3 regions of the Methylobacterium sp. 17Sr1-1 genome follow, and region 1 is predicted to be linked to each of the others. Evidence: riboswitches for the same ligand, from Rfam matches in the RefSeq annotation. Region 1 holds a riboswitch; each other region holds the start of a gene.
The links. A riboswitch is a leader RNA that binds a small molecule or an ion and turns the genes downstream of it on or off. The one in region 1 is predicted to bind cobalamin.

Region 2: another riboswitch for cobalamin. It lies ahead of DK412_RS10555 (CbtB domain-containing protein); the one in region 1 lies ahead of DK412_RS28655 (TonB-dependent receptor).
Region 3: another riboswitch for cobalamin. It lies ahead of DK412_RS23715 (TonB-dependent siderophore receptor); the one in region 1 lies ahead of DK412_RS28655 (TonB-dependent receptor).

What each region holds. Positions count from the first base shown of each region.
Region 1 is NZ_CP029552.1:6,256,552-6,260,086, reverse strand. It holds gene DK412_RS28655 (TonB-dependent receptor) at 1-1,090, opposite strand, end outside; cobalamin riboswitch at 1,271-1,419, opposite strand; gene DK412_RS28650 (Trm112 family protein) at 1,546-1,749, opposite strand; gene DK412_RS28645 (LON peptidase substrate-binding domain-containing protein) at 1,799-2,467, opposite strand; gene trxA (thioredoxin) at 2,637-3,535, opposite strand, start outside.
Region 2 is NZ_CP029552.1:2,331,785-2,335,319, reverse strand. It holds gene cobO (cob(I)yrinic acid a,c-diamide adenosyltransferase) at 1-438, opposite strand, end outside; gene cobU (bifunctional adenosylcobinamide kinase/adenosylcobinamide-phosphate guanylyltransferase) at 435-947, opposite strand; cobalamin riboswitch at 1,076-1,277, shown strand; gene DK412_RS10555 (CbtB domain-containing protein) at 1,307-1,483, shown strand; gene DK412_RS10550 (CbtA family protein) at 1,572-2,318, shown strand; gene DK412_RS10545 (DUF1636 domain-containing protein) at 2,315-2,692, shown strand; gene cobW (cobalamin biosynthesis protein CobW) at 2,689-3,535, shown strand, end outside.
Region 3 is NZ_CP029552.1:5,217,655-5,221,189, reverse strand. It holds gene DK412_RS23715 (TonB-dependent siderophore receptor) at 1-1,489, opposite strand, end outside; cobalamin riboswitch at 1,688-1,897, opposite strand; gene DK412_RS23710 (TAXI family TRAP transporter solute-binding subunit) at 1,997-2,932, opposite strand; gene DK412_RS23705 (SGNH/GDSL hydrolase family protein) at 3,146-3,535, opposite strand, start outside.

The DNA.
Region 1 (3,535 bases):
ATTGCCGGGCGGTGGTGTTGAACAGGCCGACCCGGATGTCGTCGGTGCGGGTCTGCACGCCGATCTCGTTCTCCACGGCGAACCCGAACAGGTCGCCCTGGAACGTCCGGGAGATTTCGCCGCCGCCGAGCACCCGGGCGTCGCGCTGGCGGAACTGGTCGCCGTTGACCGGATCGTTGAGGAAATACGTGAAGTCGTTCCAGAGGTTCATCTGGTAGCGGACCAGGTAGGCCGAGGCCCGGGTGGTGCCGCCGGCATCCGACTGGCTCCAGCGCCCCGAGAGCGAGAACCGCCCGGTATCGCCGCCATCGGTCGGATCGAGGGTGCCGTAGCGGCCGATGATTCCCTCCGCCACCGCCCGCTCGGGGATCTGGTTGGTGGCGTTCCACCTGGCCCAGTAGGCCATGCCGGTGACGGCGAATCCGTCGGTCGCGGTGCCCTGGCTGTAGCGGGCGACGCCGTTGAGCTTGCCGAGCCGGTCCGGCACCGCCCAGGGCCCGTCATAGGTCTGCGCCTCGCCGGCGACGAGCAGGGTGCCGGCGCCGAGGGGCACGGAGGCCGCCGAGAGCCCGCGCCTGAAGCCGAAGCTGCCCAGCGTGGTCAGCGCGATGTTGCGGTCGAGCGTGTCGAGGTAGTCGATCCGCACCGAGCCGGCGGAGGCGAAGTCGCCGTCGCGGACGAAGTAGGGGCCTTTGTGGAACTCCACCGCGCCGACGAGCTCGGGGATCAGGAAGTTGAGGTCGGCGTAGCCCTGGCCGTGGGCGTGGGTGCGCATGTTCACCGGCATGCCGTCGACGTGGATGGCGATGTCGGTGCCGTGGTCGAGGTTGAAGCCGCGCAGGAAGAACTGGTTGGCTTTGCCCTCGCCGGAATGCTGGGTGACGATCAGGCCCGGCACCGCCTCCAGCACCTCGCCCGGGCGGGTGACGGGCAGGCTGTTGAGGACGGCCCCACTGACGATGCCGGCGCTCGCCGACTCGACTGGGCGCAAGGCGCCGCCGATGCCGGTGACGCCGCCGGGATAGCTGGCGCTGGCCGCGCCCGGAGTGCCGGTCACTGGCGCTTTCACCTCGATCTGGTCGAGGGGGATGTCGTCCTGGGCGAGGGCGGGGACTGGCAGGCTCGCGGCGAGCGCCGCGAGGAGTGGAAGACGGGAGACAGGCACGGGCGAGCCTTCATGGGCTGTGGCACGTCACCGTGGAGGCACCGGCACACCCCGGCCGGCGCGTCCCACATGTGACCACGGCTGACGGCAGGTCTTCATCCCTACCAAGTCTCCTGGCTTACGGGTCTCCGCCCCCCATCGTCTTCCCGGGCGCTGACACCCAGTGACATCGGTGATGGAGGCCTCGCCGCTCACAGTTGCGGGGGCAGCCGCGGCTTCTCGGCACCGCGTTCCCTTTTGATCCCCTGGGGGAACCGTCCCGTCGAGGTGTAGGCGCGGACGGGGCGGGCGCCAACGTGGCCCGCGCCGATTTGTCGGGCGTGTTGCCGGTTGTCGACGGGAAACCGCGCGGGATCCCGCGTCGGCGCGGCGCCGTCGCCTCAATCCGCCAGCGGCCGGGCCTCTTCCGGCAGCATGATCGGGATGCCGTCGCGGATCGGGTAGGCGAGCTTGGCCGAGCGGCTGATCAGCTCCTGGCGCGCCGAATCGTAGTCGAGCCGCTCCTTGGTCAGGGGGCAGACCAGGAGTTCGAGCAGCTTCGGGTCGATGCGGGTGGCCTCGAAGGAGGCGGGGGAATCGCTCACGGGTGGTCCTTCCGAATGGGTCCGGCGGCTCTCTAGCCCAAAGCGCCGCCTATTGCAGCGTCGGCTCGGCTCCCGAGGCCCGCACCAGCTCCATCTCGGTCACGGCGATCAGCACCTCGGCCCGGGTCTTGAGGTCGGGCGCCTCCAGCATCGCCTGCTTCTCGCGCGGGCCGAACGGGCTCATCATGCAGAGCGCATTCACCAGGGCCTCGTTCGGCGCCTCCTCGATCCCGGCCCAGTCGACCTTGAGGTCGTTGGCCTCGACGAAATCGCGAAGCGCCTTCAGCACCCCGGCGCGGTCCACCGCCTCCTCGCCGGCGCGGGCGTGGAAGTCGCTCTCGAACGGCGCGAAGGTGACCCTGCAGCGGCGGAAGCCCATGGCGTTCGGCAACTCCTCCTCGATCCGGAACCGGGCGATGCCGGTGAGCGAGATCAGGTAGCGGCCGTCGCCGGTCTCGGCGAACTGGGTGACGCGGCCGGCGCAGCCGATCCGGAACAGCTTCGGCGAGAGCGGGGCCTCGCCGGATTCGGAATCCGGCTGGATCATGCCGATCACGCGGTCGGTGCGCAGGGCCTCGTCGATCATCGCGAGGTAGCGCGGCTCGAAGATGTTGAGCGGCATCTGGCCCCGCGGCAGCAGCAGAGCCCCGGGGAGGGGAAAGACCGGGATCTCGGTCGGGCAGTCGGCCGGCCCCTTGTAGGCGACGTTCATGCTCATCGGCGTCGCTCCCGCGCGGATCGGAGGGGTGTCCCGGGCTCCGTCGTCTCGGGCCCGGGATCACAGCGTGCCATCTAGGGCGCCGCTCTCCGGCGTGGATACCTGTCCGGCGTAATGCCGCGCCCGGGATGCACTTCGCGACGCAGTTCGCGACGCATCCCGGCCGGCCTCACGAGAACATCAGGGTCGACAGCTTGCGCCGGCCGCGGATGGTCATCGGGTCCATCGGTCCCCAGGCCTCGAACAGCTGGAGCAGCTGCTTGCGGGCGCCGTCGTCGTTCCAGGACCGGTCGCGGCGGACGATCTCGATCAGCTGGTCGACCGCCTCCTGCTGCTGGCCCTTGGCGTTGAGGCCGAGCGCGAGGTCGAACCGGGCCTGGTAATCAGCGGGGTCGGCCTCGATCCGGCGCTGGAAGCCGGCGAGGTCGCCGAGCGACGCCGCCTGCTCGGCGAGCTCGATCGCGGCCTTCACGGCGGCGATGGCCGGGTCCTTGGCGGCCTCGGGCGGCGCGGCCTCGATGAAGCGGCGGGCGCCCTCGAGGTCGTCGGCATCGAGGTGGAGGCGGGCGAGGGCCGCGATGGCGCCGGCATGACCCGGCTCCTGGCCGAGCACCGCGGCGTAGATCTCGGCGGCGGCCTGGGTGTCGCCGGCCTCGGCGGCGGCTTGCGCCTCCGCCATCGCATCCTCGATCGCCGTCGGGCCCACCGGGCCGACCAGGCGCTCGATGAAGGCCTTGATCTGCGCCTCGGGGAGCGCCCCCATGAAGCCGTCGACCGGCTGGCCGCGCTGGAACGCGATCACCGCCGGGATCGACTGGATGCCGAGCTGGCCGGCGATCTGGGGATGCTCGTCGATGTTCATCTTGACGAGCTTCACCTTGCCGCCGGCGTCCTTGACGGCCTTCTCGATGATCGGGGTGAGCTGCTTGCACGGCCCGCACCAGGGCGCCCAGAAATCGACCAGCACCGGCTGCTGCAGGGATTCCTGCATCACGTCCTGGCGGAAGGTCGCGGTGGTGGTGTCCTTGATCAGGGCGCCCGCGGGGGGCTGGCCGGCCGCGGGAGTGT
Region 2 (3,535 bases), 2.6 Mb from region 1:
GGCGAGCGGCAGGTAATCGTAGCGCAGGGCGATGTTGAGCTCGTCGAGGATCAGGAGCCGGATCGCCGGATCGGCCATCAGCGCCTCGGTCTTCGCCCAGGCGGCGCGGGCCGCCGCCACGTCGCGGTCGCGGTCCTGGGTCTCCCAGGTGAAGCCCTCTCCCATCGTGTGCCACGCGACCTGATCCTGGAACCGCTCCAGCGCGAAGCGCTCGCCGGTCTCCCAGGCGCCCTTGATGTACTGCACCACCCCGACCCGCCAGCCGCGGCCGAGCGCCCGCAGCATCAGCCCGAAGGCGGCGGTCGACTTGCCCTTGCCGGGGCCGGTATGGACGATCAGCAGGCCCTTCTCGATCGTCTTGCCCGCGACCTCGGCGTCCTGCACCGCCTTGCGCTTCTCCATCTTGGCGCGATGGCGCGCCGCCTCGTCGTCGCTCATTGCACGTCTCCCTTGATGATCATCGGCAGGCCGGCCACCACCAGCACCACCCGGTCGGCAATCGCCCCGAGGCGCTGATGCAGGCGCCCGGCCTCGTCGCGGAACCGGCGGGCCAGCGCGTTCTCCGGCACGATGCCGTAACCGACCTCGTTCGAGACCAGCACCAGCGGCCCCGCCACCGCCCGGCAGGCCTCGACCAGCGCGTCGGTCTCCGCCGCGAGGTCGGCCGCCTCGTCCAGCATCGCGTTGGTCAGCCACAGGGTCAGGCAATCGACCAGCACCGGCCGGCCGGCGGGCGCCCGGGCGATCGCCGCCGGCAGATCGCGCGGCGCATCCACCGTCTCCCAGGGCGGAGGCCGGCGGGCGCGGTGCTCGGCGATGCGCGCGCGCATCTCGTCGTCGAAAGGCTGCGCCGTCGCGACGTAGCGCCAGGGCCCTGGCCGCGCCTCGATCAGCCCTTCCGCGTAGCGGCTCTTGCCTGAGCGGGCGCCGCCCAGCACCAGGGTCAGGCGCGGGGCGGCGCGGTCCGGATCCGGCACGGACATCTCCTCATCTGGCGGACAACGCGGGGCCGCGAAAAACTCGGGGGCGGAGGTGTCGCGGCAGGCCGCGCCGATTGCAAGCCCGCAGGCGACCGGCTAGGGTCGCGCACGACGGTGCCTCGGCGACGAGGTGAAAAGGGAACGCGGGAGCCGGGCTTCTTCCGGTATGCCGCGGCTGCCCCCGCAACTGTGAGCGGTCGCACACGGTCCGCCATCGGCCACTGGAGCGATCCGGGAAGGCGGTGGGCCGGCAAGACACCGCGAGCCAGGAGACCTGCCGTCACCCCTTTCTCTCGACGCCGCCGGTGGGGCGGCAGGAGTTCGTCATGGTCGCGATCACCCGGTCCCTCTCCCCCGCCCTCGCCGGCGAGCGCCTGAGCGCCGTCCTCCTGGCTGCCACGCTCGGCATCGGGCTCCTGTTCGTCTCCGGCTTCGCGCCGGTGGTCGCCCTGCACAACGCCGCGCACGACTGGCGCCACGCCCACAACTTCCCCTGCCACTGACCAGGGCCCGACCCTCTTAAAAGCCGCGCGGCCTGCGCCCCGAGGGGCCGCGGGCCCGCGGCCCTTTGGTCGTGCAGGTGATCCCACGATGACGAAACGTCTGCTCGCCGCGGCCCTGGTCGCCGGCTTCCTCGCCGCGTGCGTGACCTCGGTTCTGCAATTCGCCCTCACCTCTCCGCTGATCCTGGCGGCGGAGAAGTACGAGACGGCGGAGAGCGCCGTGCCGGCTCCCCACGCCTTCGCCAACCCGTTGATCGTGCTGGCTCATGCGGGCCACGACCATGGGGCCGAGGCGCAATGGCAGCCCGCGCCCGGCCTGCCGCGCCTCGCCTTCACGGCCCTCGCGACGCTGGTGAGCGGCGTCGGCTACGCGCTCTTGCTCGGCGCGGTGCTGGTCGCGACCGGCCGCGAGGTGACGCCGTCCGAGGCGCTGACATTCGGCATCGGCGGCTTCCTCGCCGCCAGCCTCGCGCCGGCGGTGGGGCTGCCGCCGGAACTGCCCGGTGCCGCGGCCGCCGCCCTCGAATCGCGCCAGCTCTGGTGGGTGGCGACGGCGCTCGCCACCGCGATCGGCCTCTACCTGGTGGCGATCCGCCGCCGGCCCGCCGCGATCGCGATCGGCCTCGCCCTCATCGTCGCGCCGCACCTCTGGGGCGCCCCGCACGGGCCGGAAGAGATCTCCGCGATGCCGCCGGTCTACGCGGCGCAGTTCGCCGCCCGGTCGCTGGCGGTCGCCTTCGCGTTCTGGGCGGTGCTCGGCCTCGCCTTCGGCTGGGCCTGGGGTGCCGTCGCCGGGACGAAGAGCGTGGCGCGTCGGAGCGAGGTGGCCGCGTGAGCGATCCCGTGACGCTCTACGTCTGCACCACCTGCCGCGACGCTGCCGATCCGGCGGACGGCCCCCGCGCCGGTGCCCGCCTGCACGACGCGCTCGCCGAAGCGCTCGCGGCCCGGCCCGGCGCGCCCGTGCGGATCGAGCCGGTGGAATGCCTCTCGGTCTGCAAGCGGCCCTGCACGGTCGCGGTCGCGAGCCCCGGCCGCTGGACCTACATCTACGGCGACCTCGACCCGGCGATCTCCGCCGACATCATCCTCGACGGCGTCGGCCTCTATGCCGGGACCCCGGACGGCATCGTGCCCTGGCGCGAGCGTCCGCAGGAATTCCGCAAGGGCGTCGTCGCCCGCATCCCTCCCGCGCCGGTTGAGCCATGACCATCCTCAAGAAGATTCCCTGCACCATCGTCACGGGCTTCCTCGGCGCCGGCAAGACGACGCTGGTGCGCCACGCCATCGAGCACAACGACGGCCGGCGCCTCGCGATCATCGTCAACGAGTTCGGCGATGTCGGCTTCGACGGCTCGCTGCTGGCCGAGTGCGGCATCCCGGGCTGCGACGCCGACGCGGTGGTGGAACTGCCGAACGGCTGCATCTGCTGCACCGTCGCCGATGACTTCGTGCCGGCCCTGAACAAGCTCCTCGACCGTCCGGAGCCGCCCGAGCACATCCTGATCGAGACCTCCGGCCTCGCCCTGCCGAAGCCCCTGGTCCAGGCCTTCAACTGGCCGGCGATCCGCTCGCGGGTGACCGTCGACGGCGTGGTGGCGGTGGTGGACGGCCCGGCAGTGGCCTCGGGCGCCTTCGCGGACGACCCGGAGGCGCTGGCCGCCCAACGCGCGGCCGATGCCAGCGTCGAGCACGAGAACCCGCTCGAGGAGGTGTTCGAGGACCAGCTCCTCTGCGCCGACCTCGTGGTGATGAACAAGTCGGACCTCCTCGACGAGGGCGAGCGGGCCCGGGTCCGCGCCGAGGTGGAGGCGCACCTGCCCCGCGCGGTCAAGCTCGTCGAGACCGCCCACGGCGCCCTCGATTCCCGCGTGCTGCTCGGCCTCAACGCGGCCGCCGAGGACGACCTCGCCGCCCGGCCCTCGCACCACGAGACGGAAGAGGACCACGACCACGACGATTTCGAGAGCGTCGCGCTCCCCGTGACGGCCGCCGGGTCGCCCGACGACTTGGCCGCCCGCGTCTCGAAGGCCGCCGAGGTGGCGGGGGTGT
Region 3 (3,535 bases), 1.0 Mb from region 1:
TGCCGACATTGGCGTAGAAGGAGAGCGCCTGTAGCGGCTGGTAGACGAGCCCGGCCCGGGGCGAGGCGGCGAAATGGGTCTGGTCGGTCTGGAGCCCGGTGGTCCGCTCCCGGAACGACTGCTCGAAGACGTCGAAACGCGCGCCGACGAGCGCCTTCCATTCCGGGGTCAAGCTGATCTGGTCCTGGGCGTAGAAAGCCGTGTTGGTGACCTGCTCGAATCCGTTGGTCTGGAAGGCGAAGGGCGGCAGCGGCCGGCCGTAGACCGGGGCATCAATGTCGAGGGAATAGGGCGTCTGGCGGAAGCGCGAGCGGACCTGCTGGTAGCGGGCATCGGTGCTCTCGCGCTCGACACCGAGGAGCAGGGTGTGGCCGATCCCGGCGGTGTCGAAGCGTCCGACCAGCTCGGCCTGGCCGATCGCCACGTCCCAGCGGTAATTGCGCAGGTTGCGGTCGCGCAGGACGGTGCGGTTGTCGGCGGCGATCCCCCTCACCTCCACCGCCTCGCCGGTCAGCGCGCCGGTGTTGAAGTAGGTCGCGAGCCGCATCTGCCAGTCGGCATCGAAGCGGTGGTCGACCCGCACCTGCATCGTGTCGCTGGATTGATGGATGCTCTGGCCCGGCTCGCCGAGGAAGCGGGAGATCGGCAATGCGCCGAGCTGCCCGTTGATCGCCACGATGCCGCGGTCGAACACCGCGCGGTTGCGCAGAAATTCGGTCTCGACCGTCACCCGCGTATCGGGCGTGACCTGCCAGCTCACCACCGGGGCGACGAGGAGCCGGTCGCCGTCGACGAAATCCCGGAAGCTGCTCTGGCGTCCAGCGGCGAGGTTGAAGCGGTAGAGGAGCGTGCCCTCCTCGTCGAGGCTGCCTCCGGCATCGACCGTGCCGCGGGCCTGTTCGAACGAGCCCCAGAGCCCGCCCATCTCGACGAAGCGCTCCCTCGTCGGCTGCTTGGTGATGATGTTGACGAGGCCGCCCGGGTCGCTGCGGCCGAACAGGCCGCCGCCGGGGCCCTTCAGCACCTCGATCCGCTCGATGTTCTGGGTGTCCTGCTGGGGCGGGAACCCGCGGGCGAGGGGAAATCCGTTCTTGTAGATCTCGGCCGTGGCGACGCCGCGCACGGCGTAGCCGAGGGGCGAGAGCCCGCCGAAATTGTTCTGCTGCACGATGCCCGGCGTGTAGGCGAGGACCTGCTCGGCCCGCGTCGCCGCCAGATCGGTGATGACCTCGCGGGGGGCGACGGTGACGACCTGCGGCACGTCGCGCTGGGGCGTGTCCGTCTTCGTGCTGCTGACGGCGCGGTCGGCGCGAAAGCCCGGGGTCGGGCCGACGAGGCCGATCGTGCCGGCGGCGGTGGTCGGCAGCACCGGCAGGCTCGGGCCCGGCACGGGCGGGCGCGGGCCCTCCACCACGACCTCGTCGAGGGCGATGGTCTCCTCGGCCCGGGCCTCGGGCGCCGCGGCGCCGAGAGCGAGCGCGGTCGCCAGGGTCGCACCGTACCGACGCCGGTGGGGCGCCGGGTGAGCGGACGGAACGCTGGGGGACGGCGGACGGCGTTTCACGGAGCGTACTCGACTGTTGCCGCGCGACGCGATCCGGGCGAGCGGCAGGCTGAGTCCGCGCGTCCGCGCGGCGCATGCCCGAGCGCTCCTCCGGGCCGTACCGCCCGCGGGACGTGACCGCGCCAGACGGCGCGCGCTCAAGGCAGGTCTCCTGGCTCGCGGATCGTCGGACCCGCCTGGCCTTCCCGGTGCAGGCGCACCAGTGGCCGTCGGCGGCGGGACCTCTCCGCTCACAGTTGCGGGGGCAGCCTCGGCTTCGTCCCGTCAGGACTCACCGAGTTCCCTCTTCGCCCGCGGGCTCGCGCCCCAGGAACCTTGGCGGCACCATCCATGGCAGCCCGCCCACCGGGGAGCAACATCCAGAAACGCAATGTAATAATGTTGCGATCGCTGTGGCTGCGGGATCACACTGTCCGGCAGGGCCTCCCGGCCCTACTCCCCGCGCAGGAAGGCCGCCGTCGCGGGGTGCAGCCACGCCGCCGGGACGGCGTCCTTCAAGTCGCGCGGGTCGCTCGGCCGCTCGTGCGGCAAGAGCCGGGCGAGGGCCGGCTTCGCCTTGTCGATCGCCGCGACGAGGCGGGTCACCGCGGCCGGGTCGAGGCCGGGCCGGCCGAGAACGAAGCTCCACGACCCCACCGTCTCGATCGCCGCGTTCTGGCCCGGGAAGGTGCCGGGCGCGACGGTGATGCGCCGCAGGGACGGGCTCGCCGCCAGGATCGCCGGGATCGCCGCCGCCGAGGGGCCGAGGAAGCGGGCGCCGCCCGGCGCTTCGGCCATGGTCCGGAAGCCCGGCCAGCCGGTGCCGCCGCCGAACAGGGCCGCGGCCCGTCCGTCGCGCACCATCGCCGGGCCGTCGCCGGCGTGCTCAAGGAGGATCGGGCGGATGTCGTGCTCGGGGTCGATGCCGGAGCCGCGCAGCACGGTTCGGCCCATGGCGGTGAGCCCGGAGCTCTTCGTGCCGAGGGCCACCATTTGCCCGCGCAGGTCGTCGATGCGCGTCACCGGGCTCCCCGCCGGCACCACGAACAGGCCGGGTGCGGCGTAGACCGGCGCGACCACCGTCACCGCCGGTGCGCCCTGGCCTTCGAGCGCCTCGTAGGCGTACTCGCCCTGGACGAGGCCGAGATCGACGTGGCGATCGCGCAGGAGGACTAGATTCTCGGTCGAGCCCTTGCTGGCGCGCAACTCCAAGGTGAGATCCGGATCCACCTCCCGGAGCGCCGCCGCCAGCGCCTCGCCATAGGCCGGAAACCCGCCGCCGGGCGTCGCGGTGGCGAGGACGAGGCGTAGGGGTTCGGCGGCGCGGGGGGCGGGGATCGCGGTGAGGAGGGCGATGCAGGAGGCGGCGATCAGCCAGGGTTTCAGCATTGCTTGGTGTCCTGCATTCTCTCGACGACTCTGCACCCCGCCATGTCATTCCGGGGCCGCGCAGCAGAGCCCGGAATCCAGACGCTCAGGTGATACAGGATGAAGCGAAATGTAATCCGCATTCTTCTGCAAAACCTGCGGTTCTGGACTCCGGGCTCCGCTGCGCGGCCCCGGAATGACGTGGCGGATGGAAAAATGTCGTGGAGCGATGTCTCAATTCGCCGGCACTGGCGCCGCCGCCTTTGCGGGCGCCACGTCCGGCTGGAGCAGCGAGACGGTGATCGCCCGGGTGACGTGCTCGGCCATGCAGCGATAGCCGAGATCGGCCAGGCGGAAGCCGGCGCCGGACTGCGCCGTGTCGCCCCGCGATTCGCCTTTCAGCGCGCTGATCGCCCGCGTGGCGAGGTAGCGCATCGCCTCGTAGCGCTGGACCAGGGGCACCTGCGCGCGCTCGGCGACTTTCTGGATCGCCTGGACGAACTGGCGGTAGTAATCGTCCTTGGCGAGGCTCGCGGTGTATTGCGGATCGACCAGGACCACGTCGATCCCGTGCGACTTGATCCAGGCCACGGTCTCGGCCAGCGACTGCGAGAAATCCTCGAT